Nodosilinea sp. FACHB-141: one gene and its partners. The protein of the gene in region 3 binds, or shares a complex with, the protein of the main gene of each other region. Links are inferred from orthologs where the notes say so. Each region holds a gene or a part of one and is shown on either strand. Other genes may lie near its edges. The genes, in order: accA, accC, accD and accB.

The links.
Region 1: the proteins of accD (region 3) and accA are in contact, whole or in part, in a solved structure (PDB 8UXZ), measured with the Escherichia coli proteins. The link is inferred for Nodosilinea sp. FACHB-141 from one-to-one orthologs.
Region 2: the proteins of accD (region 3) and accC are in contact, whole or in part, in a solved structure (PDB 8UXZ), measured with the Escherichia coli proteins. The link is inferred for Nodosilinea sp. FACHB-141 from one-to-one orthologs.
Region 4: the proteins of accD (region 3) and accB are in contact, whole or in part, in a solved structure (PDB 8UXZ), measured with the Escherichia coli proteins. The link is inferred for Nodosilinea sp. FACHB-141 from one-to-one orthologs.

The regions. Positions count from the first base shown.
Region 1 is NZ_JACJPP010000007.1:891,954-898,987, forward strand. Bases 2,560-5,318 are described here. They hold accA (acetyl-CoA carboxylase carboxyl transferase subunit alpha), read right to left. Parts: upstream 4,550-5,318; coding sequence 3,569-4,549; downstream 2,560-3,568. Other genes in these bases: H6F59_RS07485 (SDR family oxidoreductase), read right to left, coding at 2,560-3,265; H6F59_RS07495 (long-chain acyl-[acyl-carrier-protein] reductase), read right to left, coding at 4,703-5,318. In the rest of the region: H6F59_RS07475 (glycoside hydrolase family 9 protein), read left to right, coding at 1-1,496; GTP cyclohydrolase I FolE, read right to left, coding at 1,723-2,445; more of H6F59_RS07485, read right to left, coding at 2,528-2,559; more of H6F59_RS07495, read right to left, coding at 5,319-5,755; H6F59_RS07500 (hypothetical protein), read left to right, coding at 6,049-6,195; H6F59_RS07505 (acyl-CoA desaturase), read right to left, coding at 6,378-7,034. UniProt on the Escherichia coli protein: Component of the acetyl coenzyme A carboxylase (ACC) complex. First, biotin carboxylase catalyzes the carboxylation of biotin on its carrier protein (BCCP) and then the CO(2) group is transferred by the carboxyltransferase to acetyl-CoA to form malonyl-CoA.
Region 2 is NZ_JACJPP010000022.1:189,101-196,249, forward strand. What follows is about bases 1-2,874. They hold accC (acetyl-CoA carboxylase biotin carboxylase subunit), read left to right. Parts: upstream 1-699; coding sequence 700-2,049; downstream 2,050-2,874. Other genes in these bases: H6F59_RS23245 (DUF554 domain-containing protein), read left to right, coding at 1-271; H6F59_RS23260 (YggT family protein), read right to left, coding at 2,105-2,389; psbX (photosystem II reaction center X protein), read left to right, coding at 2,604-2,723. In the rest of the region: H6F59_RS23270 (Ycf66 family protein), read left to right, coding at 2,876-3,661; H6F59_RS23275 (hypothetical protein), read left to right, coding at 3,732-4,031; H6F59_RS23280 (hypothetical protein), read left to right, coding at 4,276-4,578; H6F59_RS23285 (hypothetical protein), read right to left, coding at 4,684-5,508; H6F59_RS23290 (nucleoside monophosphate kinase), read left to right, coding at 5,683-6,573; H6F59_RS23295 (hypothetical protein), read right to left, coding at 6,860-7,149. UniProt on the Escherichia coli protein: This protein is a component of the acetyl coenzyme A carboxylase complex; first, biotin carboxylase catalyzes the carboxylation of the carrier protein and then the transcarboxylase transfers the carboxyl group to form malonyl-CoA.
Region 3 is NZ_JACJPP010000007.1:730,529-737,591, forward strand. Bases 1-2,788 are described here. They hold accD (acetyl-CoA carboxylase, carboxyltransferase subunit beta), read left to right. Parts: upstream 1-816; coding sequence 817-1,761; downstream 1,762-2,788. Other genes in these bases: H6F59_RS06760 (adenylate/guanylate cyclase domain-containing protein), read left to right, coding at 1-621; psbV (photosystem II cytochrome c-550), read left to right, coding at 1,961-2,467; petE (plastocyanin), read left to right, coding at 2,691-2,788. Outside these bases: more of petE, read left to right, coding at 2,789-3,107; H6F59_RS06780 (N-acetyltransferase), read left to right, coding at 3,262-3,711; H6F59_RS06785 (OsmC family protein), read left to right, coding at 3,738-4,217; H6F59_RS06790 (alpha/beta fold hydrolase), read right to left, coding at 4,251-5,264; H6F59_RS06795 (fatty acid desaturase), read right to left, coding at 5,264-6,199; H6F59_RS06800 (GntR family transcriptional regulator), read left to right, coding at 6,437-7,063.
Region 4 is NZ_JACJPP010000011.1:626,092-633,091, forward strand. Bases 606-3,330 are described here. They hold accB (acetyl-CoA carboxylase biotin carboxyl carrier protein), read left to right. Parts: upstream 606-1,584; coding sequence 1,585-2,076; downstream 2,077-3,330. Other genes in these bases: H6F59_RS11315 (peptidylprolyl isomerase), read right to left, coding at 606-686; efp (elongation factor P), read left to right, coding at 939-1,496; pyrF (orotidine-5'-phosphate decarboxylase), read left to right, coding at 2,111-2,836; H6F59_RS11335 (hypothetical protein), read left to right, coding at 2,812-3,330. Outside these bases: more of H6F59_RS11315, read right to left, coding at 1-605; more of H6F59_RS11335, read left to right, coding at 3,331-3,477; 7,8-didemethyl-8-hydroxy-5-deazariboflavin synthase subunit CofH, read right to left, coding at 3,375-4,586; H6F59_RS11345 (NAD(P)-dependent oxidoreductase), read right to left, coding at 4,729-5,787; H6F59_RS11350 (Gfo/Idh/MocA family protein), read right to left, coding at 5,784-6,842. UniProt on the Escherichia coli protein: This protein is a component of the acetyl coenzyme A carboxylase complex; first, biotin carboxylase catalyzes the carboxylation of the carrier protein and then the transcarboxylase transfers the carboxyl group to form malonyl-CoA.

The DNA of each region.
Region 1 (7,034 bases), 160 kb from region 3 along the record:
TCGGCTGCTCTAACTCCTTTGCGGTGGCTGAAAATAGTTGGCAGCAGGCCTTTTATGTAGCGGCCCGCGGGTTCTATCACCAGCGCAGCGGCATTGCCCTAGAGCCGCCCTACACCGATATTGAGCGCCCTCGTCCCTTCCACCCTGATGATGGAGTTAAGGTCTACCAATCCACCACTGGGCTGATAGATACGGGCAACGGCCTCAACGCCCAGGGCACTGACGAGGGCAACTTTGCCAATCTGGTAAAGGGCAAGACCGATCAGGTAGTAGCCAACGCTTGGGGCGGCTACTTCGATGCCGGCGACTGGGACCGCCGCATTCAGCACCTGGATGTAGCTCGCTGGCTGCTCGAACTGCTCGAACTATTCCCTGCGCCCTTAGGCGATATGACGCTCAATATTCCAGAATCGGCCAACGATCGCCCCGATCTGCTAGATGAGGCGCTGTGGGGAGTCGACTTCTATCGCCGTCTGCAAACTCCCGAGGGCGGTGTACGCGGCGGCATTGAGTCGGCAGAGCACCCCAAGCGGGGTGAAACCAGCTGGCAAGAGTCGCTGCCGGTCATGGCCTATGCCCCCGACCCGTGGAGCAGCTATATTTACGCTGGGGTGGCGGCCCGCACGGCTAGACTGCTGGAAACCTATGTCCCCGACCAGGCCGGGGGCTATCGCGACAGCGCCCTGGCGGCCATGGCCTGGGCCGAGGCTCGTCATCAAGCTGGAATTCAGGCCCAGGAATGGCCCCGCCACCGTATAGAGACCGATCGCGCCCTGGCGGCCCTAGAGCTTTATAACCTCACAGGCGATCGCCTCTGGCACGATCGCTTTGTTGCCGCGCGATCGGCCATTCCTGCTGAGGCTCGCGGCGACTACCGGATTGCCACCCCCGAGCGAGAATTCAACTTTCTCTACAGCCGCCTACCCGCTGACCAGGTCGACGCAGCACTCCAGGCCGAGCTGCGGGCCTCGCTTTTGGCTGAGGCTGACGCCGCAGTGGAGACGGGAGAAACCACGGCTTTTGGCTGGACTAAGGTGCTCCCGACAACCCCCGTCGGCTGGGGCGACGGACTTGGGGCTCCCAAGGCGCAAATCTTGCTGCGGGCCCATGCGCTGACTGGTAGCGATCGTTACCTCAATGCTGCTCTGCTAGCCTGCCAGTTTTCCGCCGGGGCCAACCCCGACAACATGACCTATACCACCGGCCTGGGCCACAAGTCGCCCCAAAATCCCCTAATTCTTGATCAGCGTATTACCGGCGACCTGCTGCCAGGCATCACCCTCTACGGCCCCATTGACAACGACTTTTACGGCTCTGAATGGTTTTTTGATGTGCTAGAGTCGGTGGCGGTCCCCCCAGCTCGGCAGTGGCCTTCGGTGGAGACCTACTTCGACATCTACTACGTGCCCAATATCAACGAATTCACGGTCATGCAGAGTATGGGCGACACAGCCTACGCGTGGGGCTACCTAGCGGGACGCTCAGCCTCAAAATAGGTATTAAAAAACCGGGTTTTTGTTCGCGATCCAATTACTGGATCCAGCGTACAAAAGCCCGGTTTTTAAGAACTATCGCCTTGGTTAGTCTGCGAGCTATTGCAAGTGTCCATTGGATTAGGACAGGTTCGACGTAGGGGCATTGCACTGCAATGCCCCTACCAGAGGATTCCGCCTGTCAAGGTGTCCTGACTAAATCCAACTGCTGCAATAGGAGCCGGTCAGTTTAGAAGAACGAGGGCTGGTGACGGATCAGGCTAAGAAACTCTTCGCGGGTCTTAGAATCTTCTTGAAAAGACCCCAGCATGGCGCTGGTCACCGTCCAGGAGCCGGGCTTTTGTACCCCTCGCATCACCATGCACATGTGGCTAGCTTCCACCACCACGGCTACGCCCTTAGGGTCTAAAATTTCCTGCACCGCTTCGGCAATCTGGCGGTTGAGGCGCTCCTGCACTTGAAGGCGGCGCGAATACATCTCTACAATGCGGGCCAGCTTGCTCAACCCCACAACCCGCTGGTTGGGAATATAGGCCACGTGGGCACGACCCATAAACGGCAGCATGTGGTGCTCACACAGGCTAAACAAATTGATATCGCGTACCAGCACCATTTCATTGTGGCCTTCGTCAAAGATGGCTCCGTTGACGAGTTCCTCTAGCGACTGCTGATAACCGCTGGTGAGAAATCGCATGGCCTCGGCGACGCGCTTAGGAGTTTTGAGCAGCCCCTCCCGCTCAGGGTCTTCGCCCACCGACAGCAGCATGGTGCGCACCGCATCGCTCATGTCTTCCTGGCTAGTCTCGGGAATGGGGTATTGCTCGACCTCTTTCCGGTAGCTGTGGGTGCGATCGGGCCGGATTTCGGGGGTCTTACCTTTGAGTTCACCACCGTTAGTGCCAGTGCTGCTAGCAGCTTTGTCGTTCAGGCTATTTGAGGATGCGATAGTCATAGGGTTTCTAAATACTCTAGAGGTTCAACAAAATTGAGGCCACTCGCTGAGCTGGCCAGGTCACAACAGGGTAAAAAACTAGTTACAGGGCACCGCCTGCGGGCATTAGGGTGAGGTCTTCGATCACCGCCTCGGGGGGCAAGAGAATGGTGTGCAAAACGGTCTGAGCCACGATCTCTGGCGTTAGCATGGACGACCGATCAAAATCGGCCTGCACCGTATCGGTATCCCAAATCGGGGTGTTAACCGCCCCCGGTGATACCGTTACCACCCGGATGCCGTGGGTGCGCTCTTCTGCGGCTAGAACCCGCGACAGGGCCACAATGGCGGCTTTGCTCACGGTATACGCTCCCCAGTCAGGAAAAGCCGACCGGGCTGCAATGGAAGCGATGTTGACGATAGTGCCGCCACCGCCCTGCCGCAGCACGGGCAGCACCACCTGGATGCATTGAAAAACGCTGGTAACGTTCAAATCCATCACCTGTTGCCAGTCGGCTAAAGGCATGGTGGCTAACGCCCCCGTGTAGCCCATGCCAGCGTTGTTAACCACTACGCTGAGGGGGCCAAAGTCGGCAAGCACCGCGGCTAGTTGGGCCTGCAAACCCTCCACCTGAGCTAAGTCAACGGCATAGGCTTTTGCCAAAACGCCGTGGGTGCTCAACTCTTCCTGCACCGGCTGCAAAGTCTCTAGGGAGCGACCGAGCAGGGCGACGTCATACCCAGCTAACGCCAGGGCTTGAGCAATCGCTTTGCCAATGCCACGGCTAGCCCCAGTTACCAGGGCACGGCGCGGCAGGTCAGAAGATACAGGATTCTGCAATGGTAATTACCAATCAACAAGGAACTCAGAACAGCTAACGCCCTAGAATCGCCAGAGAGCCAGGGCAGACTGCCCTCAGGGAACGGCCCGTGGGCTAGGCACTTTTCCCATGTTAACAAATGTAAACACTTTATGAGCGCAGGCAGCGTCGACAAGCGTCTAAGTCTTTGCCTAACCTGTCGCTGACCTCAACCAAGAAAATGAACAGGCATTAACTCCTTGCCGGGGGAATAGGGCTCGAGCCATAAAGCACCGAGAATTTGATAAGCGAGGCAGGCCTTTTGAAGCCTAGGCCTTAGCACCTTAAGCAGCCTCAGCAAAGACCCCAATCTGGCGATACTTCTGATAGCGCAACTGCTGTAGGGCCGCTGGCGTTAGCTGAGATAGCTCGGTGACTTGCTTCACCAGCGCCTGCTTTAGAATGTCTGCCGCCTGAATGGGGTTGGCGTGGGCCCCACCCACAGGCTCGGGCAGGAGCTCGTCTAGTATGCCCAGCTGCTTGAGATCCCAGGAGGTGATTTTGAGAGCTTCGGCCGCCTCGCCGGAGCGACCCGCGTCTTTCCACAGAATGGCGGCGCAGGCTTCGGGACTGGCTACGGTGTAGACCGAGTGCTCAAACATCATCAGGCGATCGCCCACGCCAATCCCCAGGGCACCGCCAGATCCCCCTTCCCCAATGATGGTGCAGACAATCGGCACCGTGAGGCCAAACATTTCTCGCAGGTTGTAGGCGATCGCCTCACCCTGCCCCATCTCCTCGGCCTCATAGCCGGGGTAGGCACCTGGGGTATCAATAAAAGTAATAATCGGCATAGAAAAGCGATCGGCGTGACGCATCAGCCGCATGGCCTTGCGGTAGCCGCCGGGAGAAGCCATGCCAAAGTTTCGCACCACATTGTCTTTGGTGTCGCGCCCCTTCTGATGGCCCAAGATCACCACGGGTCTGCCCTCAAGCCGGGCAACCCCTCCCACCAGCGCTGGGTCATCTTTGCCCGAGCCGCGATCGCCGTGCAGCTCAAGCCAATCGTCAGTAATCGCCTGAATGTAGTCAAGGGTGCTGGGCCGACGGGGATGGCGGGCCACCTGTAGCCGCTGGGCCGGCGTTAGGTTAGAGAAAATCTCTTGACGAAGGTGGGTGGCGCGGGCCTCCAGCTGCCGCAGCTGGGTCGACACATCCACATCGTTTTCTTCCGCCAGTTCTCGAATCTGGGTAATACGGGCCTCTAGTTCAACCAGGGGCTTTTCAAAGGACAACAAAATCGACTTGCGCTCAGGTGGGGCCATAGCCAGGGAAGAAACAAATTATTTAACAGGCCAAATTGGGCTAGGAACGCCCTGGTCACCCAGAAAATTCTTGCCCGTCTGCTATCTAGAATACCAAGCCGCAGCCCCTCTGCTGAGGGTATACCTCCGACCCGATCAGGTGAGCGATTCCAATCAGGAGGTCTCAGTGACTAAAAGAGCCGTGTTGAGGTCGAGCAAGGGGTGAAACCCATGCCGCCGCGATGCCTGGCCGATTAAGTCCATCTTCTCAAGGGTGATTTGGTTGCGCCCCCACGAAAAATTGGTGTACCACTTCTCAAACTCCAGCAGCATGGCTTCGGCAAAACAGGCAAATAGCTGGCGTTCGGGCACGTCCAGGTTCACGATTTGCATAATCCGCCAGTCGATGTCGAGGGAGTGCTCGACAATGCCCCCCTTGAGCACATAGACGCCATCAAAGTTAAAGTGCTGCTCGAGGTTTTTGGGATAGCCGCCGTCAATCATCAGGCAGGGGCGTTTTAGGCGGTTGGGGTCAACCTCGACCCCCTTGGCCATGCTGGTCACCCACACCACAATGTCGGCCTTGGGCAGGGCGGTATCGAGATCCATGGCCAAGCCGCAGCCCAGCTCTTTTTGCAGCCGCTGAATCCGCTCTTGGTTGCGGGCAATCAGCAGCAGCTCTTTAATGTCGGTGCGAACGGTGAGCCAACGGCAGACGGCGCTGCCAATATCCCCTGTGGCACCGCACACCGCCACGGTGGCGTCAGAGAGGTTGATGCCCAGCTTTTGGGCTGCGGTGACTACCTGTTGGCAAATAATGTAGGCCGTGTGGGTATTGCCCGTGGTAAACCGCTCAAACTCTAGGGTGACGTTGCGCACCTGCTGAATTTGGTTGAGGTTGAAATTCTCAAAAACAATGGACGAGAATCCGCCTAGAGCCGTGATGTTGAGGCCGTGCTTTTGGGCGTGGGCCATAGCGTTAATGATTTTGCGCGTGGCCGCTTTGATACGCTTGGCGGCCAGCATCTCAGGTAAAAAGCACGACTCGATATAGCGGCCTTCGATCTGCTGGCCAGTGATGCTGGTGACCTTAATGGGGTCAAAGATTTGGGGTGGAGCGCTGCACCAAAAGTCTAGACCCTGGGTAGCGTATTTGGGATAGCCCAGGTCTTGGGCTACTGTCTGGGCATGATCAAGGCTGGTCAAATGTCCAATGAGGCCAAACATTGCAGATCTAGTTAACAAAAGTTGTGCGTTATAAAACCTGAGTGCAGGTCAACAATTCCACTACGATAAACTGCCCCCAGCCGGATTAAAACGCCCTGGTTGAAGAGGGAATAACTGTGCAATTCTTTATTTCCAGCTCTCTAAGGATTTGCACAGCAATTTGAATTAATTCTCGATCGGAGGGCAGGCATTTCGTCTGCATCGGCAGAGCGCCAGTCCTACTGGGTTTTACAAATCGGCAGGATGGCTAGAGAACAGACGATTTTCCATCGCTTGTTGAAGAGATCAGCATTTTGTGCCGTGGGCCTGGGCTCCTGAAGCCAGGGCAGGAGGACTCGCTGCGACGGCTGCTAGATGCGATCGCCGCTAACCTGGCTGCCACCTCCTACTTTCAAATCGCCGAAAGCCAGCGCCTCCACTTCTGCGCCTGGGGATTATAACTGACCGCGACTTTGGTCCCTGGCTCCTAATGGCCGACAACTACGATGGCCCCTATTCAGGCTATGTGCAGGAACTCATTGGCTTCAGTCCTGGCCTAGACGACCTGTGGAACCACTACCAAGGCTACGTAGGCTTAGGGCTGAAGCCCTGGGCACCGTCAAAGGGAGGTCTTACCCAAACCTCAAAGGGACGAACTGACGTAGGCAGGCTCTTGGTGCTTGGCACGGGCCAGCAGGTCGGTTTCAGCTGGCACTCTAAGTTTTGAGGCCAACCCAAAGAACTCCATCAGTTTTACGAACCTGAAGGTGGGGTCAGGTAAATAGACGACCTGGCCATCGCGAATAGTAATGCCCTGGCGGCTAGAGGCCTGAAAGGCATGGTGAAGATTGTGCCAGCCTTCGCCTAGAGTGAGCAGGGCCACCAGACTGTTGTTGCGGCTTTGATCGTCGGTGGCAAAGGGCTGGGCCCCAAAAATATGGGCCAATGAGTTGACCGTTTGCACGCCGTGGAACAGGAGCGTAGTGCTAAGAAAGAAAGCCCCTAGATACTCAAGCCCGCCAATGCCATAGGAAATTGCCCCTAGGGCGATGAGAGGAATGAAGTGCAGTCGATCAATCATCCGCAAGACCCGATCATTCTCCACGTCGCTGGGCAGCCTGGTGGGAAAGCACCGACGCGACAGTAGCCAAATGCCGTGAGACCACAAAAAGCCGCCAACGCCCCGGGGCGCAGTATGGGGAGAATGGGAATCTAGCACCTGATCGGTGTGTAGATGGTGAGCGAGGTGGTGAGCTTTCCACCAGCTAGGCCCCATCTGCCCAGCTGATGCCGCCACCAC
Region 2 (7,149 bases), on a different replicon or contig from region 3:
CCTGACCGGCACCTATGGCGTTGGCGTTGGCTTTTCGGCCCTCAGTGTGCTGGGGGTGCAGGGGGCGTTGTCGGTGCTGGCCAGCTTGTTGGGGGCTATTCTCACCGACCCAACTACGAGTCCTCAGGTTTTGTTGCTCACTGGTACCGGCGGGCTGATGATTTTGGGCATTGGGCTAAATCTGCTCGAAATTGGCCAGGTGAGAGTGGCGTCATTTTTGCCCGCGCTGCTGCTGTGTCCCGTGGCGATCGCCCTAGCCCAGCGTCTATAGCAGTCGTTCAATAAATCGGCTCCAACAACAATGCCGGGCTGTAGTGCTACAGCCCGGTATTGCTGAATCAATCCATAGGGATTTGATGCGGATGGCGAGACTCGAACTCGCACAGCGTAAGCCACACGCCCCTCAAGCGTGCGTGTCTACCGATTCCACCACATCCGCTGGTGTATGAACGGTGCTAGTCGGGCGCAACTGAGGGAATGTTGGCCCTAGCACCAGCTCAGATATATAAGAGTAAACCATAATGGCCCCCTTGTAAGAGCACATTTTCAGCAATATTTGTTGCGCTAGCCCCGTGATAGAATCAGCGACCGTCGTCATCGTATGATGCTGATGATGGTCGGTTGCGGCAGTGGGCTGGGGTTGCTTAGCTGGGCTGCTACCCCACAACTCAATGGTTTGTTGCTATTTGCCCTACGTACATGCGCTTTTCCAAGATTTTAATTGCCAACCGGGGAGAAATCGCGCTGCGCATCCTCCGCACCTGCGAAGAAATGGACATAGCCACCGTTGCGGTTCACTCCACTGTCGATCGCCACGCTCTCCACGTGCAGCTGGCCGATGAAGCAGTGTGCATTGGCGAGGCCCCCAGCCAAAAAAGCTACCTCAACATTCCCAACATTATTGCTGCTGCCCTGACCCGCAACGCCAGTGCCATTCACCCTGGCTATGGGTTTCTGGCCGAAAATGCCCGCTTTGCCGAAATCTGCGCCGACCACCAAATTGTCTTTGTTGGCCCCTCCCCCGACTCCATTCGCCGAATGGGCGACAAATCAACCGCCAAAGACACCATGCAAAAGGTGGGTGTGCCCACGGTGCCCGGCAGCGGCGGCCTGCTAACCGACGAAGCCGAAGCCTACGCCGTTGCCAGCGAAATTGGTTACCCGGTGATGATTAAAGCCACTGCTGGCGGCGGCGGGCGTGGCATGCGCCTAGTTAACAACGAGTCCGAGCTGGTCAAGGCCTTTATGGCCGCTCAAGGTGAAGCTCAGGCTGCCTTTGGCAACTCTGGCGTCTACATGGAAAAGTTTATCGATCGCCCCCGGCACATCGAGTTTCAGATCCTGGCCGATAGCTATGGCAACGTAGTGCACCTAGGTGAACGCGACTGCTCAATTCAGCGGCGGCACCAAAAGCTGCTCGAAGAAGCTCCCAGCCCTCGCCTCACGGCCGATCAGCGCGAAAAGATGGGGGCAGCGGCGGTACTGGCGGCCCAGTCGATCAACTACGTGGGGGCTGGCACCGTGGAGTTCCTGGTCGATAGCCAGGGCAACTTCTATTTCATGGAAATGAATACCCGCATTCAGGTTGAGCACCCCGTCACCGAGATGATCACCGGCATCGACTTGATTGCCGCCCAGCTCACCATTGCCCAGGGCGAAAAGCTGCCCTTTACCCAGTCAGAGATTCAAATTCGCGGCCATGCGATCGAATGCCGCATTAATGCCGAAGACCCCGACCACAACTTTCGCCCCAACCCCGGTCGCATTAGCGGCTACCTCGCCCCCGGCGGCATGGGCGTGCGCATGGATTCCCACGTGTATACCGACTACGAAATTCCGCCCTACTACGATTCGCTGGTGGGCAAGCTAATTGTTTGGGGGCCAGACCGCCCCACCGCCATTCGCCGCATGCGCCGCGCCCTGCGAGAGTGCGCCATCACTGGCCTGCCCACTACCATCGGCTTTCATCAAAAAGTGCTGGAGAATGCCAACTTCCTCAGCGGCGATGTCTACACCAACTTTGTCGCTGAGATGATGGCAATTAAGTAGCCAGCCGTAAAAGCTGTGTTGGTAGCTGGACGTTGCCAACACAGCATCTCTTTGCCTAGCCCAGCATCCGCAATAGGCCCTGCTGGCCGACTAGAATTTCTCGCAGCAGAGTGACGATGCCCACCCAGACAACTGGAGCAATGTCCACGCCACCAATTGGGGGTACGAGCTTGCGCATGGGCACCAGCAAGGGTTCCGTTGGCCAAGCAACTAGCGAAAAGGGCAGCTTAGATAGGTCGGCCTGGGGATACCAAGTCAGCACAATGCGAAAGATAAACAGCAGGGTCATCAGCCCTAGCAGCAGGCCTACGCCAATAGTTAGCACTTGTGTAGCGGCCACGGTTACCCTCCAAAAAATCGCCGTTGCAGTTATGTACAATTCTAAAGCTTTACTCAGCCTTATTTTTGGCGCTGGGATGCCCTTGGCTGGGCTAATCTTAGTCGGTTGAGATAAATACTTGCGATCGCCCCTCCCACGCTATGGGCAGGGGGCAGAACTTGATCAATAATGATTGGTAACAATTTGTCTAAATCATTATTCAGGACAAAGGCATATGACACCGTCTTTAACCAACTTTTTGCTGAGCATTCTGGCTGGGACCGTGATTATTGTTGTACCAGCTAGCGCTTTCCTATTTTTTGTTAGCCAGCGCGATAAGATTCAGCGCCAGTAGTCTCGAAGAGCTGTGCCCGCTGGCATAGGTCAGGGGGCACAACCTAGCAGTCTTGCGGTCGGGAACCCTTGCGGCGTTCCCGATTTTTTCGCTAAGTCGGCTAGAATTAACGTGTTCGGTTGGCAGAGGCGATCGCCTAAGAGGAATTTGCCGTGAATTTTGGTACCCCCGTCCCCCTGCTGCTGGGCATCTTTATGGTGATTTGCGGCGTGGCGCTGTTCTTCTTAGAACGGCTAAAACCCGGCTATGAGCGCGACTCGGACAAGGTCTATGCCATTCTGTTTTTGCTGTCAGGGGTGTTCCTGCTCGGCAACCTAGGCATGGACGTCATCTCCTCCTTTCAGCAAATGTTGTTGGTAGGTATGGTGGTGTCGCTGATGATTCAGAACATCAATTCCAGAACACCGCTAGCCAAAGCGAGCTTTCAAGGTGATGGCGGTGATTTTGGCGGCGGCGGTGGCTACCGTCCGCCCCGAGGTACTCGCCCCCCGGCTTACGCTCCTGACAACCGCACCAATCTGCGCGCTGAGCTAGACCGCCGCGATTACGGCCCTGCCGATCCCTACAATCGTCCTCGGCCTATGCTTGAGGGGCGCGGTGAACCGACCGGACGGCCTCCCTACACCCCCGACGTCTACGGCGATGGTCGCCCCATGCGTCGCGAAGATATTCCCGTGGATCGGCCTGGCGATCGCCCCGTAGATGGTCGTATGGATCGGCCTAGCGATCGCCCCGTAGACGGCCGCTTCATGGGCGATCGTCCTATGGATGGTCCTGACGGTCAGCCCTATTACGACAATAATCCTCGCCCTACCGACGATCGCGTGCGTCGTCGCCGTCCGCCCAAAAACCGCAGCGAGTACAATGACCGCTACCGCATTGATCCCGGCCCGCAGCCACCTCGGCCCGACTACCGCCCCGATCGCGACCCGCTCTAGACGCGGTGAAAGCCTTTAACTTCACTTCGGCTAATGCTCTGGCCTCGCTCCGGTGACTGCTTTGTCGTCCTTGCCCGTTGATTTCGATACCGCCACTATTGCTGGCACTGCTCTGTGGGCGATCGCGCTGTACTGGGGCTTTTCGCCCTTAGCCGATCGAGTAATTTCAACTTTTGAGGGCTGGCTAGGCGCGGACTCGCTCGCGGCATCGCTACTGGGCGTCCTGCCCTTTTTGGCAGTGGGTGGTTTAGCGCACTACGGTCTGACGCTGTCGCTGGGCGGCAGTTGGGCCGTCAGTTTGGGGGTGCTTTCTGCGATCGGCTGCGGCGTATACGAGCTAGGCCGACGAGACGGTAAGGCGTCTGAATAGAGCTTACCGTTGACCCATTTCGCATGAGTTGTGTGATCTAGCTACTTGGCCACGGGCTAAGGTTTTTTCTGTATATTCTTCAAAAATTTACGTTGGCAAAGTCTTGGGCGATCGCGCCTTCATAGAACTGAGCAGACGGAACCAAAAGTGACCACAGAGAGTCAACCAAGCAAGCGATGCAGGGTATTCTACTGACAAGACACATCGCCCTAAAGAGTCTTTAAAACGAACGATTACTAAATTTATGAGTAACTCTGACTCTGCCCCCGAAACGAACAACTTGAAGTCACTGCTGCTTAAAGGGTTGGTTGGTACCGTCGCTTTAGTTGGTACTACTGCTATTCCAATCGTGGTGCAGCGTTCTTTGCAAGCCCCACCTGCATCTCCACCTAGCTCGGCTACAACGGCTCCAGTTTCTCCAACCCAACTCTCTCCACTGCCCGATTCGCCTCAGGTCAACTCTGCTACAACCCTGCCAGTCGTTGATGAAGATAGAAAAGAGAATTCGTCTAATGGGCAAGGCAAGAAGAAGGGCGGGGACGACTAGAAACCCAACGCTTGCCGGTTAGGGGAAGACTTTTAGGAGAAAACTGTTGGTTGTAGGCTATCTATCGCCTAGTTTGGGCAGTTTGTGGCTCACCTTGTTTTTCTATTACCATCGCTGAGCCCAATCAGGAGCCTCCATCGGCTCTGGCTGCAATGCAGATAGATCGGCCTCAAAAGCGACCTTAAAGGAATGCTTCTGCAACTCGCGAACTTGCAGTTTGCCACTGCGAGTAGCTACCAGCAGTTGTCCTTGGGCAGTCCAGTCAGCCCATTGCACATCATTTAGAATCTTGATGTCTTGCTCCGATTCAAGGGCATAGACTACTCGCAGGCCGTCTATCGCCTGGCCAACCCCAAATTCGCCGCCGGCCCGGCCTAGGCTTTCTAGCCGCAGCAAGTAGGGGCCTCCCGGCTGTGGTTTTTGCAAGCGAGCATTGCGGTTTTCATCCCAGGGGCCACCGACACTACGAGGTGGTGAATCGCGGGCTTCTAGCCAGCCCCGCCGCCGTTCGTTAGCGAACTGCTCAACCGGAATGAACGTGAGATCATAGGGAATGGGGAGGGTGGTAGCTTTTGAGTCTTCGCGGCTGCCACCCGTCGTGAAGTAGTAACCCCGAGTCCAGGTGCCGCAGGTGGCAAAGGCATGGAGGGCCGTCAGCCAGGGCAGCTTGGATACGGCGACATAGGCGTCTCCATATTCCCAGCGAGCTTTGGGGTTGTGAGCAAAGTAGCACAGCCAGCGCCCATCGGGGGAAATGTCTGAGCGCCGGGGAAAAATGCGGCCCCGTAACCAGCCCCCTGGCTCGTAGCAGTTCTGAGCCAAATCCCAGCGACCGACGTGAGCCCACTGACTAGGTCCACGTCGAAATACCGCTACCACTGGAGCGTCGGTAGCGGGGAGGCAGTAAATGCGAGGTGGAGATGACGGCATGGAGACGGGGCGAATCAGATCAAGGGTGTACTCATCACTGTTACTCGAAGCCTAAATTAGCCCAATGGTTATTCTTGGCCTGCCGTTAAATGAGGTTAAAAAACTCAGGTTTTAGCCCTTTGACCTAGATGATGAATGTAGGGATGAACAGCGGAAGAAGGATATTGCCATTCTATGAAAACTAAGCAATTTATCCTACTGGGCCTTCCTGGCATAGGGCTAAAGGCGCAAGCGGCTGCGCTAGCTGAACGCTGGCAAGTTCCCCATGTGGCTATGGGGGAACTGGTTCGCGGGGCGATCGCCGCTGAAACTGCGATCGGTGTAGAGGCTCGTCCCTACGTAGATGCGGGCGAGCTGATTCCCGATGCTCTGGCCATGAAGCTGATCCGCAAGCGGTTTGAGCAGCCCGATACTATGCTCAAAGGCTGGGTTTTAGAAGGGTTTCCGCGCACGCTAGCGCAAGCTCAAGCGTTTGATGAGTGGTGGGCTGCGGTGGGCCAGCCACCGGCGACGGTGGCCTATCTCAAGGCGCCGCCTGAGTTTTTAATCATTCGACTCTTAAACGAAAGCAGCGAGAAGCCGCCAATCTCAGCTATTCGAGACCGTTTAGAGAGTTTTCAGCAGTCGTTAGAGCCGTTGCTTGAGCACTATCAGCAGCGATCGCAGCTCGCCACTATCAATGCCAGCCTATCGTCTGCGGAGGTCGCCAACGCCTTGGCCCAACTCGGTCAAGAAGACACGGGTGCAGCTAAACTGATTCGTGATGAAGCCGAACTCGATGCGCTGCTGGCCAGTGAACCCCTGCTGGTGGTCGATTGTATGGCATCTTGGTGTGGCTCTTGTAAACAGGTGATGCCGTCAATTGATAAGCTGGCCGAGGTCTATGGCGACTCTGTCATGGTGAGAAAGATCGACTTTGATGCCAACCGTCAGATCACGAAGCGATTTGAGCTAAAGGGAATTCCTGCGGTGATGTTCTTTAAAGACGGCGAACGGACAGAGACCCTAACTGGTATCAAGTCTTACCAGGAATACAATGCAGCAGTAAATCGCCTGTTGGCCTGAAGCCCAACGTAGAGAAATCGGGTTCCGCTGCTTGTTGCCTAAGGTTGGGCAGCAGTAGAGACTCGGTCTTTTGAACCGGCTTACTCGATGAGTACGGTTCTGGTCAAAATAGCTGTTCAGCGGTTCTCCGTTCCGGAGACGCTTCGTGAACGATCCTGGCGAGGCTGCTGTAGAGCAGGTCACGTACTTTAGGGCCAACAGGTGCGCCACTTAGCTAACAACGTTGTTGCAACGGGTTATTGCCGTGGATGCTGGTTTAGATGTTTGAGTGCCATTGCCCCAGCTCTTATCCTGGAACAGCCGGTACATCTCGGAGCAAGTCAGGTTCGGTGTGTACAAAGGTGATTTGCAATGTTCCAACTAGCTCTTGCTCTTTTGACATCGAGTCATGAGCAGGCGTGAGTTGCTCTAAGCTCTTTTGGCTCAACTGCAACCCTGTTTGTTGTAGCGTTGCAGCAAGTTTGCTCAAGTTGGCGATCGGCACCTGAAAGTTGATGCAGATTGAAATGTTTGAGTACAGGTGAAAGTCAGTAATCCAAGCTCCTGCTTGATTAATTGCTTCACTCACACGGTCGG
Region 3 (7,063 bases):
ATGGCGGTATTTGGTGCGCCTTTGCCCCTAACTAACCACGCCTGGGCTGCTGTGCAAAGCGCCCTCGACATGCGGCGACGGCTGGCCAAGTTTAACAACGAGCGCGGTGCCCTAGGGCAACCCAAAATTCGCATTGGCATTGGCGTCAGCTCCGGCGAAGTTGTCTCGGGCAACATTGGCTCCCAGCGCAAAATGGAGTACACCGTGATCGGTGACGGGGTCAATCTCAGCTCCCGCTTAGAGGGGGTGACCAAGGAGTATGGCTGCGACATTGTGATCAGCGAGTACACCTATGCCCTCTGCGCCGACAGAATTTGGGCCCGCGAGCTAGACCGCACCCAGGTTAAGGGCAAACAGCGCGCCGTTGGTATCTACGAACTCATCGACCAGCGCGATGCCCCGCTCACCGCCGATACCGAAGCCTTTCTCGACCTCTATGCCCAGGCCCGCAGCGCCTATACGGCTATGCAGTTTGAGCAAGCGCTGCGCCTATTTGAGCAGGCCCAGCAGATGCGTCCTAAGGACAAAGCCGTGACTGTGCACCTGAGCCGCGCCCGGCAATACCTAATGCAGCCGCCCCCCGAAGACTGGGATGGGGTCTATGTCATGACGACAAAGTAGCGAACAGGCCGTCGGTGCATCGGTTTGAGCCATGGTAGAACCAGGGCCAAACCGATGCACCGACGGCCATCACCCGGCATCTGACTCAGCCCATCTATGGGAGCCTATCTATCGAAGAAGGAGCAAACCCGGTAGGATGGGGGTTGTGTTCAAAACGAACACTTTTAGGTCGTTCTGTCGCCGATGAGCCCACGCATGTCTCTGTTCGACTGGTTTGCCAATCGCCGTAAGTCAGGTCCCATTAGCGAAGACCGCCAGGAGCGAGAAATTGCCGATGGTCTCTGGACGAAGTGTGAGCACTGCGACGTCCTCACCTACACCAAAGATTTGCGCACCAACCAGTGGGTCTGTAGCGACTGTGGTCACCACCACCGCATCTTCAGCGACGAGCGCATTCGCCAGCTAATCGACGCTAACACCTGGCAGCCCCTCGACACCCACATTCAGCCTCAAGATCCGCTCAAGTTTAAGGATCGCAAGGGCTACGGCGATCGCCTGCGCGATACCCAGGCCAAAACCAAACTCACCGACGCTGTGCAAACCGGCCTAGGCGAGCTAGATGGCCTGCCCGTCGCCCTCGGCGTCATGGACTTTCGCTTTATGGGCGGCAGCATGGGCTCGGTAGTCGGCGAAAAACTCACCCGCATGATCGAGCGCGGCACCGCCACTAACCGACCGGTGATCATCGTCTGTGCCTCCGGTGGAGCCCGTATGCAGGAGGGCATGCTTAGCCTGATGCAGATGGCCAAAATTTCGGGCGCGCTCCAGCAGCACCAGGCCGCTAAACTGCTCTACATGCCGGTGCTCACCCACCCCACCACTGGGGGCGTCACCGCCAGCTTTGCCATGCTGGGCGACATCATTTTGGCTGAGCCTAAGGCCACCATCGGCTTTGCCGGTCGCCGCGTCGTCGAGCAAACCCTGCGTGAAAAACTGCCCGACAATTTTCAAACTGCCGAATACCTGCGCGAACACGGCTTTGTCGACTCGATTGTGCCGCGCACCCAGCTCAAGCAGACCTTGGCTCAGTTGATTCGTCTGCACCAGCCGGTTGCTGCCCCCGCTGCTGTTGAGAACCATACCCCCTGGACCAATGGCCTCAATGCCGCAGAGCCAACCCATATTGGCGTCGATTTATAACGGCGAGCATTGGGAATGGCCCCCTTCGGTGGCATGATAGACATTACGTGAATAATTTAATGGGGAAAACTCCGTTGAATTACATCTAAATCCAAGCCCAGGCGTGGAGTTTTGCCTGATGGAAAACTTCAGAACCTGAGTTGGACTTAACATAGCTGTGTTGATTTCATACCCAAGCCCTATACATTCGAGGAGAACCATGTTGAAGAGATGCATTTGGCTAGTTGCGGTCGCACTCTTCTTTGTCAGCCACCTGGTCATGGGAGACGCTGTCGCGGCTGAGCTAGATGAAGCCACCCGCACCGTACAGCTCAATCCCGATGGAGACACCTATGTGTTGTCTCTGGAGCAGGTGACCCGTGGCCGTCGCCAGTTTAACTACGCCTGTGGCACCTGCCACGTCGGGGGGATTACCAAAACCAACCCCACCGTTGGCCTCGATCCGGACTCCCTAGCCGGTTCCTTGCCTCCCCGCGATAACCTTGAATCCCTGGTGGCCTACCTGAAAGAGCCGATGACCTACGACGGTCTGACCGATATTTCTCAGGTACACCCCAGCAAAAAGAGTGCTGATATCTTCCCCAAAATGCGTAGTTTGACCGAGGAAGATCTCGTGGCGATTTCAGGCCATATTCTGCTTCAGCCCAAGGTGATTGGCGACATGTGGGGAGCTGGCAAAACCCGCTTCTCTGCTCCTCAAGTCTAGGGACAGTTAGTTTGCTTGGGGTCTCTTCCCATCGTTTTGATGGATCAAACTCTGGAGATTGCACCTGAAATTTCTGTCCGCAGGGTTTCGCAGGTGTTAGAGACGGCAATTACTCCAGTGCTGAGGCCCCAAGTGACCACGCAAAGCAGGTAATATGCCATAGGAAGGCTGTTCAACAGCCTCCTGACTGATTGAACTAGAGATACGAGCTTTAGAGGTAGTTATGCAACGTGTATTTCGCGCCGCCCAGCGTTTGGGCTTGGTTATTCTGTCTGCTCTGTTAGTAGTGGGTACTCTCACCCTGGCCTCTGCCCCCGCTGCGGCCACCAACTACGACGTAAAAATGGGTTCCGATGCAGGTCTGCTGGTGTTTGAACCTAGCACCGTCACCGTTAAGCCTGGCGACACCGTGACCTGGGTTAACAACAAAATGGCCCCCCACAACGTCGTGTTTGATGCTGCTGGTGTGCCCGGCGACAAGGCTCTGGCCGACAGCATTTCCCACACTCAGCTGACCTTTGCCCCCGGCGAAAACTACGCCACCACCTTTACCAGCGACATGCCTGCTGGTACCTACACCTACTACTGCGCTCCCCACCGTGGAGCTGGCATGGTAGCCAAGGTTATTCTAGAGAACTAGTTTTCTAACTCTGAGGTGCTTAGAGCCTCAGAGTCAACAGTAGCTGTGAAAAAGGGTGTCCCATGGGATGCCCTTTTTTGCTAAGGGACGTCCTAATGAGTTTTTCTTCACGTTTGCTGTGTACACTACTAGCCCACAAACGCTTGTATAGACTATGCAGGTAAAAGACCTCACCCCAGCAGAATGGCCCTGGCTTCTGCTGCTGGATGCCGATCCGTCGCGAGAGCTAGTCGATGCCTACATCCATCAATCGACGGTGATGGGGTTGCTGGAGGGGGATGCTGTGATTGCAGTGGTCGTGCTACTACCGCGCGATCGCCAGGTCATCGAAGTAATGAACATTGCCGTTGCCACCAGCCACCAAGGTAAAAAGCTGGGGAAACTGTTGCTGGCGGCGGCTATTGAGCGATCGCGCCAACTGGGCGCCAAGCGCATGGTTGTGGGCACCGGCAACTCTGGTATTGCTCAGCTAGCGTTTTACCAAAAGATGGGCTTTCGGCTAGAGTCGATCGATCGTGACTATTTTGTGCGCACCTATCCAGAACCGATTTATGAAAACGGCATTTGGTGCCGCGATCGTGTCATTCTTACCTTAGATTTTTAGCCTGCCTTAATTTCTAGAGGATTAGGATGACCAAATCAAAGCCCCACCTCTATCGGGTAGAAGTAATATGGACGGGCAACACCGGGTCGGGCACCCAGAGCTACGGCACCTACGATCGCGCCCACACCATTACCGTTGACGACAAACCGGCGATCGCGGCCTCTGCCGACCCAGTCTTTCGGGGCGACAAAACTAAATACAATCCCGAAGAGCTGCTGGTTGCCTCGCTGTCAAGCTGCCACATGCTGTGGTATCTGCATTTGTGTGCTGAGGCCAAGGTGATCGTCACCCGCTATGTTGACTATCCGATTGGCACGATGATGGAATCGGGGGACGGCGGCGGGCAGTTTTCTAAGGTTTTGCTCAGGCCCATTATCACCATTACGCCGGAGAGCGACTCAGAGCTGGCGACACAACTTCATGGGCCGGCTCATCAAAAGTGCTTTATTGCTAATTCGGTGAACTTTCCGGTGCAGTGCGAACCGTCGGTGCAGCTTGAGCCCTAGGTAACTTTCCAATGGCTGCACTCTGAGGAGGGGTTATTGATTTAAAAGCTCTGCGATCGCTTCCCGAATAAACGCCTCATCCTCCGGGTTTTGGTAGGGGTTGCCCGCTCGATGGCCCCAGATCGACGGGATAGGCCGGTACTCCGCGTTGGGAATCAGCTCTGCCTCGGCTTTGCAATCCTCGGGAGTGAAGTACAGATCGGTAGTGGCGGGCATAACCAAAGTTTTAGCGGTGATTAACCCCATCGCTTTGGCATAGTCGCCTTGGTAAACCGGGTTATCGCCCACATCGCAGCGCAGCCAAGTGTCGATCATAGCCAGCAGATTGTGAGGGTCGCGCTGGCGGTAGCCCGCCTCCCAGCCCCGCAAAATATAGTCTTCAAGGGAGTCGTAGCCCCAGGCCAGGTAGGGCTTAGCTCGGTAATAGGCCTGGGAGGCGGCCCAGCTAGCGTAGATTTGGGCAAAGGTGTGAAAGCCGCGATCGGGAGTGCCCTCAAACCGTTCGCCGTTCCAGGTGGGATCACTGGTGAGGGCGGCCCGCAGGCTATAGAGAAAGATTTTGTTGTGGTCGGTGGTTTTGGCGGTGCCGCAGAGGGCGGCCAGGCGCTGCACGCGATTGGGGTAGAGCGCGCCCCAGTGGTAGCCCTGCTGCGCCCCCATCGACCAGCCGTAGACTAGGGCCAGCTGGTCGATGCCCAACTCTTGCGTAACTAGAGCTTGCTGGGCGCGCACGTTGTCGTAGTGGGTGAAGTAGACGCCGGGCTGGGCCACGACGGGGCAGTTGCTAGGCGAGGTCGAGAGGCCATTGCCCAACATGTTGACCATCACCACACACCAGCGGCTAGGGTCGAGAATGCCGCCAGGGCGCACCAACCAATCAACATCGGTGTGCTGGGCTCCGTAGGACGTGGGGTAGAGGATGGCGTTGCTGTGATGACTGTTCAGCTCTCCATAAACCTGATACACCACTTCCACTTGGGGCAGTACAACACCGCACTGGAGGGGAAATTCCTGAAGCGTAAACCGCCCCGATGTGACCATACTCATTAGCTAAAATCTGCCGCAATGCTGCGATGGGCTCGCACATAGCCAGCATCTATGCAGGCGAAGTAGGGCTTGAGCTGCCCGTGGGCCGCTGGCAGCGCCTGAAACGGAATTGATGGGTAGAGGTGGTGCTCAGCGTGGTAGGGCATGTTCCACATCAGCCAACGTAGAGGCCAGAGGGTGAGCGTGGTGCGGGTGTTGATCAGCGGGTTGGCATCGTTGGGGCAGCCGGTGTGCTCAGCCAGTAGCACAACCCGCAGTAGGGGTTGACCCACCGCCAGCGGTAGCACCCAGTAGGTGAACAAAAACCACGGCTGGCCCAGCAGGGTAGAGACTACCACCACCGCCGCATAGGTCAGCAGCTGAAGTTGCACCGAACGAACCACCTCAGCGTGGGAGCTTTCGGGTAGATAATATAGACCGTCTAGTTGCCTAAGGGCGACTTTGCTGTGGCTGCGCACCTTGCCGATCCACCAGGAAATGCCGCTCATCTGCCAGGCGTAGTTGCTTAAGCTGGTAGGCTTGTCGTCTTCTAGCTCAGGGTCTTTGCCGGGGATTTGGGTGTAGCGATGGTGCCACTTGTGGTAGCGCCGGTAAAACGTACTGTTATAAAACGACAGCAGCCCTGCTAGCCAGGCTGCTCCGTCATTGAGACGGGGATTAGCGAAGGCGGTGCGGTGGCAGCACTCGTGCATGGCACAAAACATTAGCGCTAGGCTGGCCCCGTAGATGACCAGGGCGGGCAGCGCCAGCCCCAAGGGAGCAGTGGCCCAAAGGTAGCCGCTGATGGACATCACTGCTAAGTGGCCCAAAAATTGCCTGGCCCCAGCCCAGTTCGATCGCTGGTTGAGGGTGGCCAAGGCCGCCGCTGATAAGATCTGGCGTGGCTGACGAGGTAATGGTCTGACTTCGACGGCAGGGGTAGTATTCGTAAGCATGGTTAACGTTCGGGTAGAAAATGTCTGGGCAACGTCAGATAATTAAAAAATTGGGAAGCAGCCTAGCTGCGAAATGCTCGGTTGCTCAAACCACTGTTCCCACAACGACCTACTAACTAAATCGGCCATCACAACAATTCTCTTTCAACTTGTTATGACAAGTGAGCTTAGCACAATTATTCGGGGTGACAAAGCCGTTTTGAGGAATGTCTGCCGTCTGTCGATGGTTTCTTGACCATGGCTACTCCGCTACATATCAGCATTTCTGAAAAGCTGCGCCACCAGATCGAATCGGGGGTGTACAAGTCTGGCGATCGCCTGCCCAGTGAGCACCAGCTGATGGAAACCTTTAGCGTCAGCCGCATTACGGCCCGCCAGGCGGTAGCGAATTTGGTTAGCCAGGGATTGGCGATCGCCTATCGGGGCAAGGGCGTCTTTGTCACCCCGCAGAAAAAGGTCACCTACTCTCTCTCCAGCCCGCTGGTGTTTTTAGAGCAAGACATGGCCCGCCAGGAGGTCGCCTTTTCCTTTGAAAGCCTGATATTTGAGCCTACCCCGGCTCCGGCTGAGGTGGCGGCGGTGCTGGGCATTGCTCCTGAGTCTCGCGTTTACCAGCAAAAAAAACTCTTTCGCATGGATGGGGCCGCTGGAGCGGTTGATCTGTCGTATCTGATCGCTGATCTGGGCAAGCGGTTGGCCCCCCTGCTCGAACAGCAGATGAGTTTCCCCACCCTCGCCCAAAACGGCATTCCCATCGAGCGTATAGACGGCGTAATTGAGTGCACCCATGCCGACTACGACCTAAGCGGTTACCTGGAAGTGCCCCTAGGCCACGCTCTCATGGTTTACCGCTACACGGCCTAC
Region 4 (7,000 bases), on a different replicon or contig from region 3:
GTAAACTCCATGCCGTCATAGAAGCCCCGCTGCACCAGATCGACAAAGTTGCCGCCGGTCACTGGAGCGCTGTAGCCGTCGATCACCGCCTGCATGGTGCCTTTGTTGGTGGTGATTTCTACCGTGGCTCGCCCCTTGAGCTGGGGCAGGTTGCTGTACTTCTCCGGCACCTCAAAGGGAAAGGCTTTCACCATCAGCTCTTCAATACGGCTGACGTCGTCGAGCATGGCCGACCGCTTGTCCTGCACGGTGGCGCGATCGCGCTGCTCCACCGCCTCCTTGAGGGGCACCAGCTGAGCCTGGATATCGTCGAGGTAGGAAATCGCCGCCGCCCGCTTGCCGTCGGGCACTGCCGCCAGCATCGCTTCGCGGCTGCGCACCAACACCCGCTCTAGCTTGGTCAGGTCTTTGGCCATAGGCCCCCAACGCTTGCTCCGCAGCCACTCTGACAGGCCCTCCAAGTTAACCTGCACCGTGCGAATGTCAGAGTTGTCGATGGGCAGTGAGTAGCGCAGCAGGGCACGACCGTCGGTAATGGCATTGCCCGGCGGCAGGTAGGCCACCAGTGGCCCGGCAGGTAATGCCAGGGCTGGAGACAGAGAGCCTAACCACACCCCCACCACTACAGCTAATCCCCATCCCAGCCGCACCAAGGTGGCCCAGCCTAAACTCTGCTGTTGATTCATTGCGTGCATATCCTTGGCCATAACTCCTTGCTCCGCCCCAGGCGGCCGTTCACCACGTAGCGCACTGCGCCCCTAACAATCTTGTCATACTCTGGCGGCCCCTAGGCTGCAACTCAAGCCCCCACTCCCCAGTCCAAACAGCCGCAGCAGCAACGCTGAGTCTTTGCTGGTTAAGGCTAAATCCTTCGGGAAATGGCCGCAGGGGGGTAAAATGAATTGCCAAACTTAACGACTGTCCCCGTAGCCAGCGCCATGATCTCCAGCAACGATTTTCGCACCGGTACCTCCATTGAGCTAGACGGTTCCGTCTGGCGTGTAGTCGAGTTTCTCCACGTCAAACCCGGCAAGGGCTCTGCCTTCGTGCGCACCAAGCTTAAAAACGTCAAAACCGGCAACACCGTTGACAAGACCTTTCGGGCTGGTGAAACCGTACCCCAGGCAGTAATCGAGAAGAGAGATATGCAGCACACCTACCGGGAGGGCGAAGACCTGGTGTTCATGGATATGGAGACCTACGAAGAGGTCCGCCTCACCACCAATGAAATCGGTCCTCAGGTTAAGTACCTCAAGGAAGAGATGAGCGTCAGCGTCGTCAGCTGGAACGGGCAAATTTTAGAGGTTGAGCTGCCCAACTCCATCGTGCTTGAGGTCACCCAAACCGACCCTGGCGTCAAGGGCGATACCGCCACCGGGGGTACCAAGCCCGCTATTCTCGAAACCGGCGCTCAGGTGATGGTGCCGCTGTTTATTTCTATCGGCGAGCGTATTAAAGTAGACACCCGCACCGACGCCTACCTGGGTCGCGAGTAAGGTTTTTGCTGGCTCTTTGACGCCTGCGGCCCATGCCGCTGACTAAGCCTGGCCCATTACCCCTATAAGACCGTATGAGACTTACGCCGTGGAACTAAGCGTCACCGATCTAAGAGAGTTAGTCACCGCCCTGAGCCAGAGCGACATCGTGGAGCTCACCCTCAAAAGTTCAGATTTTGAGCTCACCCTCCGCAAGCCGGGCGCCATGGTGTCGGCGGTTGCACCGGCCCCTGTCGCTCCCCGTGTAGACACCGTCGCCCCTGCTGCCCCCCCGGTAACCGAGCCGGTGTCGGCAGCGCCCGCCGTCGTCCCTGCTGCCCCACCGGGCAAGGGCAGCGATCTGCTGCCTATCAGTTCCCCCATGGTGGGTACCTTCTACCGATCGCCAGCCCCCGAGGAACCAGCTTTTGTAGGCGTGGGCGATCGCATCACCAGCGGGCAAACCGTCTGCATCATCGAAGCCATGAAGCTGATGAATGAGCTGGAGGCCGAGATCAGCGGCGAAATCGTCGAGATTTTGGTAGAAAATGCCCAGCCCGTGGAATTTGGTCAAACCCTGATGCTGGTACGCCCTGTCTAAATCTTTGCCCCCTTAAGCCCAGGCCTCTATGTCTATGACCGTTGACCAGCGCATCATTGTGCCCCTGGACGTGTCCTCAGCCTCAGCCGCCCTGGACTTGGTGGATGCCCTGCCCCAGGTGAGCTTTTGGAAGGTGGGTCTGGAGCTGTTTGTCAGCACCGGGCCGGGCCTGATTCAGGAGCTTAAGGCGCGGCAAAAGCGTATTTTTCTCGACCTCAAGTTCCACGATATTCCCAACACCATGGCCGGAGCCTGTATGGCAGCGGGGCGCTACGGGGTTGACCTGCTAACCATTCACGCGGCGGCGGGCCAGGAGGCGATGGAGGCCGCTCAGCAGGCCGCGATCGCTGGAGCCAAGGCCGTCGGCGTAGAGCCACCTCTGGTGCTGGCTGTTACCCTACTGACGAGCATTGACCCTCAAACTCTGGCCGTTGAGCTAAAAATTCCCCTTGACTCGAATAGCTATGCGCTACAAATGGCTCTACTCGCTAGAGACAGTGGCCTGAAAGGCGTAGTCTGCTCACCCCAGGAGGCCAGCCAGCTGCGGCGGTTTTTGCCCGCCGACTTTGCCCTGGTGTGCCCTGGGGTACGCCCCACCTGGGCCAGCAGCCAAGACCAGCGCCGCACCATGACCCCAGTGCAAGCTTTCAATGCCGGGGCTACCTACCTGGTGATTGGCCGCCCGGTTACCGCCGATCCCGACCCTGCCGCCGCCTTTGCGCGCATCTGCGAAGAATGTTCCACTGCGATCGCTCCCTAGTCCGCCAAGCGGCTCTAGCGGCGGGCACTGTAATGCTGCTGGTGTTGGGTGGAGATCTTCAAGCTCAGGAGCCGCCTGAGCCCAACTATTTGCGACCCGCTGAACCCTGCCCAAGCGACCCCCAAGTGCTCGCCACCCAACTTTTGGCCGACCTGCCCAGCTACGCTAACCGGGTGTCTAGCCGCAACCTAGATCTATCTACTAACCCCATCCAACCTGTAACCACTATCTTGGTGGCCAGTGCCCCTGACTTCACCCCCCTAGATCTGTCCCAGCTATTGCCCACAGGGGCGACGAGCGAAGGTGAAGCTGACACAGACCTGCAGCAGGTGTTTTTTACCACCCTAGAGCGGCAGTACTGGCAAGGGCGACCGACATCCCTGCAACATTATCACTGGCTGTTTCTCGCCCCAACTCAGGACGGTTGGCACATGGCCCTGCTGTTTTCTAGCCTAGGCCCCTATTCAAATAGTGGGCCCTTAGGCTCTAGCAGTCGCCCTCCCACCCCACCCCAGGAGAGCAGCGACGGTATTGTGGGTCAGGCGGTGAGGCTTTGGCTGCGCGACTGTCGGTTTGAGGCAGTGTTTCCAGCCGATGCTGAGGTCGAAAGAGTTTCTCCAGACCCATCGACAAATCCGTAGAGGGTGTCGCGCTGGCGGGCGGGGCGGTTACAGGCGGCGATCGCCCCCCGCAGTTCCGCCACCGTCATGCAGGTTCCCCCCTGGGCTCCGGCCATGGTGGTAATGTGCTCTTCCATCAGGGTGCCGCCGATGTCGTTGCAGCCCCAGGTCAGCGCCTCGGCAGCGCCGCTCAGCCCCAGTTTCACCCAGCTAGGCTGGTGGTTGACAATCCAGTTACCTAGGTAAATGCGGGCTACTGCTATCAGCAGCAGTGCATCGGCCAGCACCGGCTGGTCGCGTCCCACACGGCGGCGCAGAGGTTTGGGTGCTTCCTGCCCAACAAAGGGCAGCACAATAAATTCAGTTATCGCCGCCAAGTGGCCGGCCTCTAGGGACTGACGCTGGAGCTGACGCAGCTTTTCTAGGTGGGTAATTTGCTGAGCGGGCGTTTCAATATGGCCCGACAGCATGGTGCTGGTGGTAGGCAAACCAATCTCATGGGCCAGCCCCACAATCTCCAGCCACGTGGCGCTGTCGATTTTCTCAGGGCACAGTACTCGCCGCACCTCGTCGTCGAGCACCTCCGCTGCCGTTCCCGGCAGTGACCCTACGCCAGCATCCCTAAAGGCCAGCAGCACGTCGCGATAGCTCAGCCCGTCCTGCCGGGCGATGAACTGCACCTCCTGGGGCGAGAAGGCGTGCAGGTGCAGGGCCGGGAACGAGCCCTTGATGGTGTCCACCAGCTTCAGGTAGTAGTTCAGGGAACGGCCGTTGATTTTGGCGTCAGGGTTCAACCCTCCCTGCATGCAGATTTCTGTAGCTCCTACAGCAACGGCTTCGGTAGTTTTTTCGAGCATGGGAGCAACGTCGAGCCAGTAGGCCCCCTCCGCTTCGGCATCGCGACGAAAGGCACAGAAGCTACAGTGCTGCTCACAGATATTGGTGAAGTTGATGTTGCGGTTGACCACATAGGTGACGGTCTCTCCCACCTGCTGCTGGCGTAGGGTGTCAGCCGTGTCGCGAATCGCTGCCAGGGCCGCAGAATCCTGCGGCTGCAAAAGCGCTACCCCCTCAGTCGGGGTAATATCGCCACCAGCCAATGCCTTAGCGAGAATCTGCTCAATTTCCATAGCTGCCAGCATCCACCGTTACAAAATCACTTCTTTATTGTGGCGATGGACTGAGTTTCTAGCAGGCAAATTTATTTCGTCATCAAAAAGCCCGTGTTTTCAAAGCTGAAAACACGGGCTTTTTGCCTAAGCCTGACAACTACTAACCCTGGGCAACAGTCTCTAGGGTGGGGGTGGCAGGGGCCTTGGCCAGCATGTCGCTCAGTAGGCACTGGTCGCTGACGCTGCGGTCGAGAGCCGCCTCTAAGGTGTAGCGGGGAGTCCAGTTCAGCGTTTTTTTGGCCTTAGCGTTGTTGTAACGAAAGGGCTTCAGCCGCGCATCTAGGCTGGCAGGAATCAGTAGACCCGGCAGGCGCGCCTTGCCCTTGAGCAATTGCTGATTCACAAACCAGGCCAAACTGGAAACGCTGCGCATCATACCCCAGGGCATGGGAATGACCTGGGGCGGGTTCTCGGTACGCTTCACCAGAGCCGTAGTGAATTGACGGCGGGTGGGCAAATTGTCGTCTACCACGTTGATCACTTCGCCAGCGGCAGCGGCACTGCCCACTGACAGCACAATGGCCTCGGCGCAGTTTTCGACATAGGTGACAGGAATCAGGGCATTAGGGCCAATGAGCAGCCATTTGGAGCCAAAATCGGCCCCGTGACAGGCGTTCCATAGCGCTTCGCGACCGTAGATCATGCCGGGACGAATTAGGGTAACGGTAGCCCCATTGGCGTCGCCCCACTCGCGCATCAGGTCTTCTTGAATCAGCTTAGTTTGGGCGTAGGCGTCACGGTACTCGGGTTCAGACTCGATGGGAAAGGCTTCGTCAATCACCCGATTGACCGCGGGATTGAAGTAGTCGTACACCGAGAAGGTGCTGGTGGCCACCAGCTTCTTGACGGCGGCGGTGGACATGGCACCCAGCAGGTTTTCGGTGGTGAGCACGGTGCCCGCAAAGCGATCGTAGAAATCGCCACCCTTCACCGCCGCCATGTGAATGACGCAGTCAACGTCGCCGAGGGCTTCGGCAATGCCCCGGCCCTGGCGCAGGTCGAGGCGCACCAGCTCCACCGCAGGGTGGTCAGCCCAGGCCAGACTTGAGGCATCGGTGGCGGGGCGCACCACTGCCTTAACGGTGTAGCCCTGTCGTACCGCCTCAGCCACCACGTACTTGCCTAAAAATCCCGATGCTCCAGTAATAAACAGCTTCATACGCGGTTCTCCTCTGCAAGTAGGGTTTCGATTAGTCGGTTGGTTTTGTCCATATCTTCAAAGCTCACCGGCATGGGCCGATTGTGAAGAATGGCGGCATAGGTCTGGTCGAGCAAGCGGTGCAGGCCTTCATAGGGGGTGCGCTGCATGACTTTGTTGCGGAAGTTTTTGACGCTGGAACCCATCAAGTCCCATCCGTTGACGAAGTGGTTGATCAGCGGTGACAGTTGCTCACCCCCGGCCCGAGGAATCACGGTCCGTAGGTAGGGCTGAAACAGGTCGGTTTCGGCGTAGCCTCGGCTACCTCTGACAAATAGAGTAAAACACTCAGGTTTGGTGTAGCAGGTAAACCGCAGGCGTGCGTGCTGCTGGCCGTTGAGCAAAATGGCATCAAGGTCGTCGTACTTAAATAGATCTCCGCCGCCGTGGTTGCTCCAAGCTGCTGCGACCCGGTCTACCTCGGGCATAAACCGCAGCAGCAGATAGGCCATGTGGGTAATGACGTCGTGCACGACTCCAGCGGGCAGCTTGTGTACAGGGTTGGGCAAGTTGCGATCGGCAAAGCGCCCACCTGCCTCGCGGTAGCCTAGGGCGACACGCACTTCAACCTCTTGCACCTCGCCTAGAGTGCCGTCTTTGACCATCTCTTCAATTTTGAGAATGGCTTCGTTAAACCGGTAGTTGTGGTTTTCGATCAGGTGCAGGTTTTTCTCTTGAGCCAAATGCCAGAGGGTTTTGAAATCCTCATAGGTGGGCGTAATTGGCTTTTCGCAGATCACGTGAGCTTGGGCATTGAGGCAGTCGGTGACCAACTTTTGGTGAGTGTTCGGCGGGGTCAAGATGTGAACCACGTCGGGCTTGGTTTCCGCCAGCATGGCCTGGTAATCGGTGAAGGCTTGGCCAGCATGAAATGTCTCAGCGGCGTACTTAGCGGCGGCGGCAGACAGATCGCACACCCCAACTAGCTCGCTGTGGTCAGAACTATCTAAAAAGCTCAAATGTTGTTTGGAAATAACGCCGGTACCAATGACCGCAGCCTTTAGAGATTTACCCATTGAAGATACCTGTAGCAAGCCAGCTAAAACTAATCATAGAGATGTATCTAGACGGACAATTGAGCTACGTAAGGCTGAGTTTTACCCACCCCTAACTGGTGTACAGGCTATACGGCTGAACCAACAACGTGGGAAAAGCAAGAAATATTGCCAAGAAA